DNA from 3 places in the Lactobacillus sp. ESL0785 genome. Region 3 is predicted to be linked to each of the others. Evidence: predicted binding sites of a transcription regulator. Region 3 holds the regulator's gene; each other region holds the start of a gene.

Region 1 (2,281 bases), 250 kb from region 3:
AAGGCTGCTAACTTGGGCGGTATTGGCGCAGTTATTGGTCATGAAATATCTCATGCCTTTGATAATAATGGTGCTAAATTTGATAAATATGGTAGTTTGCATAATTGGTGGACTAAAAAAGATCATGCTGCATTTAATAAGCGGATTAAGGCAGAAATCAAATTATTTAATGGTATCAAGTATGGCGGTAAAAAGGTTAACGGTAAGCTGACAGTATCAGAGAATATTGCCGATCAAGGTGGATTATCTGTGGCCATAGCAGCTGCTAAGAAGGATCACGTTAGTTTGCGTGAACTTTTTAAAAATTATGCTCGAATTTGGCGGTTAAAAGCAAGTCCAGAAGTGACTCAAGGCTTACTCGCCACTGATGTTCACTCACCTAATGCCTTGCGAGCTAATGTACAAGTACAGTGCCAACCGGACTTCTATAAGGTCTTTAAAGTTAAGAAGACGGATGGTATGTGGCTGCCGCCAAAAAAGCGGGTACTAATTTGGTAATATTTCTTTTTGAGTTATAGTAAGATGAACCCTGAAATTAAGATGAATTAATTTCTAGGGTTTTTATTATGGTTAAATTATTTTACTAAGCTGATTGCAAACGGCATTCTAAGTTTAACTAGTAAAAACAATATTTTGCGCACATGTAATAGTTTTACACACTGTTTTTTACAGTTTTAATTTAAATTAGATAGTATTTGATGATGATAAGAGCAAAAAATTAGTTGAAAAATGGATAAGAAAAATTTTAATTATATGCGACGTGATGCGAGTTAAGAACTTGCAAAAAATAAAATTAGCACTTTTTTGCCTAAAGTGCTAATTTTTTCTTGCATTTTTTGGCAAAAGAGGTTATTATCATATTTGTAAGTTAGCACTTAGCTAATAAGAGTGCTAACTACTTAATAACAATAATAAGATTTAGCAAAATTAATTTTAGGAGGCAGTCATGTTACAACCAATCGGTGATCGCGTGATCGTAAAAGTTAAAGAAGAAGAAGAAAAGACTGTAGGCGGCATCGTCTTAGCATCTAATGCTAAAGAAAAGCCAACTGAAGGCGAAATCGTTGCTGTTGGTGCAGGTACTTATGCTGAAAACGGCGATAAGATCCCAATGACAGTTAAAAAGGGCGACGTTGTATTATATGACAAGTATTCTGGTACTGACGTTAAATACGAAGGTGAGAAGTACTTGGTCCTTCATGAAAAAGATATTTTAGCAATTGTTGAATAATTAAGGAGCGAATGAAAATGGCAAAAGATATTAGATTCTCAGAAAATGCAAGACGTTCCCTCTTAAAGGGTGTTGATAAGTTAGCTGATACTGTTAAGACGACCATTGGTCCTAAGGGACGCAACGTTGTTTTGGAACAATCATACGGCAACCCAGAAATCACTAATGATGGTGTTACAATTGCTAAGGCAATTGAATTAAAAGACCACTACGAGAACATGGGTGCTAAGCTAGTTGCTGAAGCTGCACAAAAGACTAATGATATTGCCGGTGATGGGACAACTACTGCAGTTGTTTTAACCCAAGCAATTATTCGTGAAGGGATGAAGAATGTAACTGCTGGTGCTAACCCAGTTGGCGTTCGCCGCGGAATTGAAAAGGCTACTAAGGCCGTAACTGATGAATTGCACAAGATTAGTCATACAGTTTCTTCAAAAGACCAAATTGCCCAAGTTGCTGCCGTTTCAAGTGCTTCTAAAGAAGTTGGTAATTTAATTGCTGACGCCATGGAAAAGGTTGGCAATGACGGTGTTATTACCATTGAAGATTCTCGTGGAATTGAAACTGAATTATCAGTTGTTGAAGGGATGCAATTCGATCGTGGTTACCTGTCACAATACATGGTAACTGACAACGACAAGATGGAAGCTGACCTTGATAATCCATACGTTTTGATTACCGACAAGAAGATTTCTAATATTCAAGATATTTTGCCATTGTTGCAAGAAATTGTACAACAAGGTAAGTCATTATTGATTATTGCTGACGATGTTTCTGGTGAAGCTTTGCCAACACTGGTATTGAACAAGATTCGTGGTACTTTCAATGTTGTTGCTGTTAAGGCTCCTGGCTTTGGTGACAGTCGCAAGGAACAATTGCAAGATATTGCTGCTTTAACTGGTGGTACAGTTATTACTGAAGACTTAGGTCTTGAATTGAAGGACACAAAGATTGAACAATTAGGTCAAGCTCGCCGCATTACTATTACCAAGGACTCAACTACAATTGTTGATGGTGCTGGTTCTGATGCTGCTATTAAGGATCGTGAAG
Region 2 (2,281 bases), 380 kb from region 3:
AAAGAATGCTTTGCCTGCAGCAAATCTAACTTGTGAAACCGACTTTAAGCGATATAAATCTTCTGCAGTTACTTTTTCTTTCATCAAAGGTCACCAATCCTTCTCATCATTATTTAATTATTTACTAATTTAATTAAGCTTACTATTTTGCGTTAGTTTGTCAACCCTGCTTGTAGCTAAATAATGAGTGTTCTTAGTTCAAAATAAAAAACATCATTAGGATTTTTCCTAATGATGTTTTTGCTAAAGTAACGTTTGTACTAAATTATTTTATTTAGCTATTTTTCTTGTTAACCATAATTTCGTCAATTAGGCCATAGTCTTTGGCTTCTTGTGCGGTCATATAGTTGTCACGTTCAGTATCTTTTAGAATCTTACTTAAAGGCTGACCCGTAGTTTCGTGAATAATATTATTGATCTTTTCACGACTCTTCATAATTTCATTTGCAGCAATTTGAATATCTGTTTGCTGACCTTGTGCACCACCCAAAGGTTGGTGAATTAAGACAGTTGAGTTTGGCAAAGCAAAACGCTTACCCTTAGTACCGCTGGTTAACAAAATTGAAGCCATTGATGCGGCCATCCCGATGGCAATTGTGGAAACATCAGACTTAATAAAGTTCATAGTATCCATAATTGCCAGACCTGAAGTAATTACACCACCTGGTGAGTTGATGTAAAGAGAAATATCTTTGGTGTTGTCTTGAGCATCAAGGAATAATAATTGTGCAATGATTGAATTGGCCATGTCGTCGTTGATTTCACCGCTCAACATAATAATTCGATCTTTTAATAGACGGGAATAAATGTCGTATGCGCGTTCACCACGGGCAGTTTGTTCAATAACTGTAGGTACAAGCATATTTTTGCCTCCTAAATTTAAGTTCTATGTTATTAGCACTCTAATAAGTACAGTGCTAATTAAATCACTTGTATAGAAAGCTGTCAATGAAAGTGTATCAATTTTGTATTTTTTATTACAGACCTTTTACCTTATAATATAGAAATAAGGATTAATTTTGGAGGGAAAATTTTTGAAGCATTTAAAAAAAATAGCAACGATAATAACGACACTAATGGTTGCTTTAGCAGTTGCAACTAGCTCCTCTGCTACAGTAGCTGTGGCAGATACAACCAGCGCGACTAATGCGCCAGCTGCATCAAATAGTGATAATAGTGCTAATAATGCACAAGATAATAAGACTACTTCTACTTCCAGTACTGATAATTCAGCAACTGGTACCACTAATACCAGCGATACTACTCAGGGCGATCAAACAAAAATTAAAAAGCCTAAGCAGACAATTACTGGTTTTGCTATGATGACTAAGGTTGCTGGTGATAAAAACTATAAAGTATGGAAGAGTATTTCTAATGGTAAAGTTCATACTAAGGTAGCTGATGGCATCAATTTTCGTTACAATCACATTCAATCAGATCAATTGATCGAGACTAAAAAGGCGCGTTATTGGCGAATTTATGTTGATGGTCGGCAAGTAGGCTATGTCAATGAAAATTACTTTGCTAAGAATCAAATTTCTGTACCTAAGACTGTTACTTTGGTGCGCAATGACAACTATGATTTCTTTACCAAAGATGCTATTTCTTATGCGACTGATGAGACAGGGACAGTTGTTGCTAATGACCAGGTCAAGATTTCTAGAGATAATATTTTTTGTGACGTATCCAAAACTTATACAGTTAAGTATACTTATGGTAACGCTAGTGCCACTACTAAAGTAACTGTTAGAAAAAGTACAAATGAAGGTGTTGTCGACCCAGATCTTGTTTCAAATGTTACAGCACAACCGGGTACTAATGATTATAAAACGTGGAAAACCCACTATGGTTCTTCTATCAATTATATTAATCCTGATGAATATACGCCCGAAACAAGTGGTCGGACTTTGACTAGCGGCGATTTAACCTTGAAGACCAAGTTTTATCAACCGGTTCTATTAAGTGTTAAAGATCCTAATGATGATAACATTAACCGGGTTGGTCATATTCCAGAAGGTGTGACGGTTTCTGATGGTTGGGCTTATACAAGTCTGCTTAGTCATACTAATTTAATGTCTGGTCACATTGTTGGTTATGATTTGAATAAGCTTACTAGTCCGTATAATGCACAGCACTTATTGGATATGTCACAAAAGGATTTTAATAATTACGTCAAGCATATTAAGGTTAGTCCATACATTCCAATTGGTCATGGTCAGGCAATGGGTTCAAGTAAGAAGTATGTCTACGTCGTCAATAATGATCACTCTCAGTCACAAAC
Region 3 (2,281 bases):
AATGTCAGGGATTGTTGGGCATGGCTTGCGTAATGGTCATAAATTAGGCTTTCCAACTGCCAACTTAGTTTGGTCTGAAAATAAAGTGTTGCCCAAAGTTGGAGTTTATGCCACCAAAACTAAAATTGGTGGCAAATGGTATGACTCAATGACCAGTGTCGGCTATAATGTCACGATTAATCAGAGCAAGCGAATTTTTATTGAATCAAACCTTTTTGGCTTTGATCAAGAAGCCTATGATCAAAAGATGATTATTAAGTGGTATAAGTATACACGTGGTGAAATTAAGTTTGCAGATCTTGCTGGATTAAAAAAGCAAATGATGCAAGATAAAGCTGAAATTAAGGCTTATTTTGCTAATAAATAAAGTTCTTCTCTACACTAAAAGTAGGTGGGACTTTTTATTTTCAAAAAATGTAAATATTTGTTAGCACTCGGCTTGACATTCTGCTAAAACCTAGTATCATAATAATTGTTAGCACAAAAGATATGAGAGTGCTAAAAGTGAGGGCGATATTTATGTTGACCGAGCGTCAAGAACTTATTTTAAAAACCATTATTAATGATTTTACGCAGACACATGATCCTGTGGGCTCAAAGACTGTAATGAACCAGCTACCAATTAAAGTATCAAGTGCAACTATTCGTAACGAAATGGCTGTGTTAGAAGATCAGGGGTTGATTGAGAAGACGCATTCTTCTAGTGGTCGTGTTCCTTCAAGTGATGGCTATCGTTACTACCTTGATAATTTGGTAGAACCGCTGCAAATACCAGAATCTGTTTATAATAAAATCATCAACAAACTTGATCGACCTTTTCATCAAGTTAATGAAATTGTACAGGAAGCTGCTAAAATTTTATCAGATTTGACTAATTATACAGCATTTGCTGAGGGACCGGAGAGTCGCAATGTTACGGTAACGGGCTTTCGCATTGTTCCCCTGTTTAGCAGGCAGGTGATGGCAATCTTAGTTACAAGTGACGGTAATATTCAGAATCAAGTTTATAATTTGCCACATAACGTGCATGGTGATGAAATTGAAAAAGCGGTACGCATGATCAATGATGAATTGGTTGGCAAAAGCTTAAATCAAATTACGCCGGATTTGCTCAAGCAGTCATTAGGTCAAAATGCTAGTAACAAGCATGCTAGTGAATTTATTGACTTGGTGGAAGACGTTATTAATGATGCTGCTAGTGAACAAATGTATGTTGATGGCCAGATTAATTTACTTAATAATACTTCAACTAATGATGTTACTAATTTACGTTCATTGTATGAATTAGTTGATCATGACGATTTAATTTCTAATCTGGTTGACTATGGTAATGCGTCTGAAAATGGCAGGTTTCCGGTTCGCGTTAGTTTAGGATCAGAATTGCCCAATGAACTGTTGAAAGATTATAGTTTGTTGACTGCAGAATATAGTGTTGGTTCTCATGGTAAAGGTGTAATTGCCTTGCTGGGACCGACTAATATGCCATATTCACAAGTGATTGGTTTGCTTGAATACTTTAGAAATGAGCTAGCCAAAAAGTTGCTTGAATATTATGGTCGATTTAAATAAAGGAGGTTAGCCGTGAGTAAGGAAGATTTTCCCAGTGAAAAAGATTTAGATCAAGAAGAAGCGACTACCAAAAAGTCAAAAGAAAAAGCTGAACCACAAAAGGCAAGTGCTGCTTCTAAAAAAGAAGAACAATCACCTGAGCAAAAACTTCAAGAAGAATTAACTAAGGCGCAAGCTGATAGTAAAGATTTTGAAGATAAATATTTGCGCAGCCAAGCAGAAATGCAAAATATGCAAAACCGTTATAATAAAGAACGGGCACAATTAATTAAATATGAATCACAATCTTTGGCTAAGGATGTTTTGCCTGCAATGGACAATTTAGAGCGTGCTTTAGCCACTAAGGCTGATGATGATGTTTCTAAGCAATTAAAAAAGGGTGTACAAATGACCCTTGATGCACTTGTAAAGGCTATGAAAGATCACGGAATTAGTGAGATTGAGGCTGAAGGTGTTAAATTTGATCCGACATTACATCAGGCTGTGCAAACAGTTGCTGCAAGTAGTGATGATCAAAAGGACCACGTTGTTCAAGTTTTACAAAAAGGATATCAATATAAAGACCGTACATTAAGACCAGCAATGGTTGTTGTTGCACAGTAATGAAAGGATGTTAATTAATGTCAAAAGTTATCGGAATTGACCTCGGAACTACTAACTCAGCAGTTGCCGTTCTTGAAGGTAAAGAACCAAAGATTATTACTAACCCAGA

What was found. The regulator HrcA, encoded in region 3, represses chaperone genes, less so after heat shock. The targets are predictions, from matches to a motif close to TTAGCACTCNNNNNNNNNGAGTGCTAA.
Region 1: the regulator HrcA is predicted to act here: its motif matches at 869-895, upstream of groES (co-chaperone GroES).
Region 2: the regulator HrcA is predicted to act here: its motif matches at 895-921, upstream of clpP (ATP-dependent Clp endopeptidase proteolytic subunit ClpP).

Annotation. Positions count from the first base shown of each region.
Region 1 is NZ_CP113916.1:1,242,156-1,244,436, reverse strand. Features, by position in the region: gene OZY43_RS05905 (M13 family metallopeptidase) at 1-498, shown strand, start outside; gene groES (co-chaperone GroES) at 947-1,231, shown strand; gene groL (chaperonin GroEL) at 1,249-2,281, shown strand, end outside.
Region 2 is NZ_CP113916.1:615,500-617,780, forward strand. Features, by position in the region: gene OZY43_RS03045 (S9 family peptidase) at 1-84, opposite strand, end outside; gene clpP (ATP-dependent Clp endopeptidase proteolytic subunit ClpP) at 275-862, opposite strand; gene OZY43_RS03055 (SH3-like domain-containing protein) at 1,035-2,281, shown strand, end outside.
Region 3 is NZ_CP113916.1:992,559-994,839, reverse strand. Features, by position in the region: gene ribF (riboflavin biosynthesis protein RibF) at 1-367, shown strand, start outside; gene hrcA (heat-inducible transcriptional repressor HrcA) at 520-1,569, shown strand; gene grpE (nucleotide exchange factor GrpE) at 1,582-2,172, shown strand; gene dnaK (molecular chaperone DnaK) at 2,190-2,281, shown strand, end outside.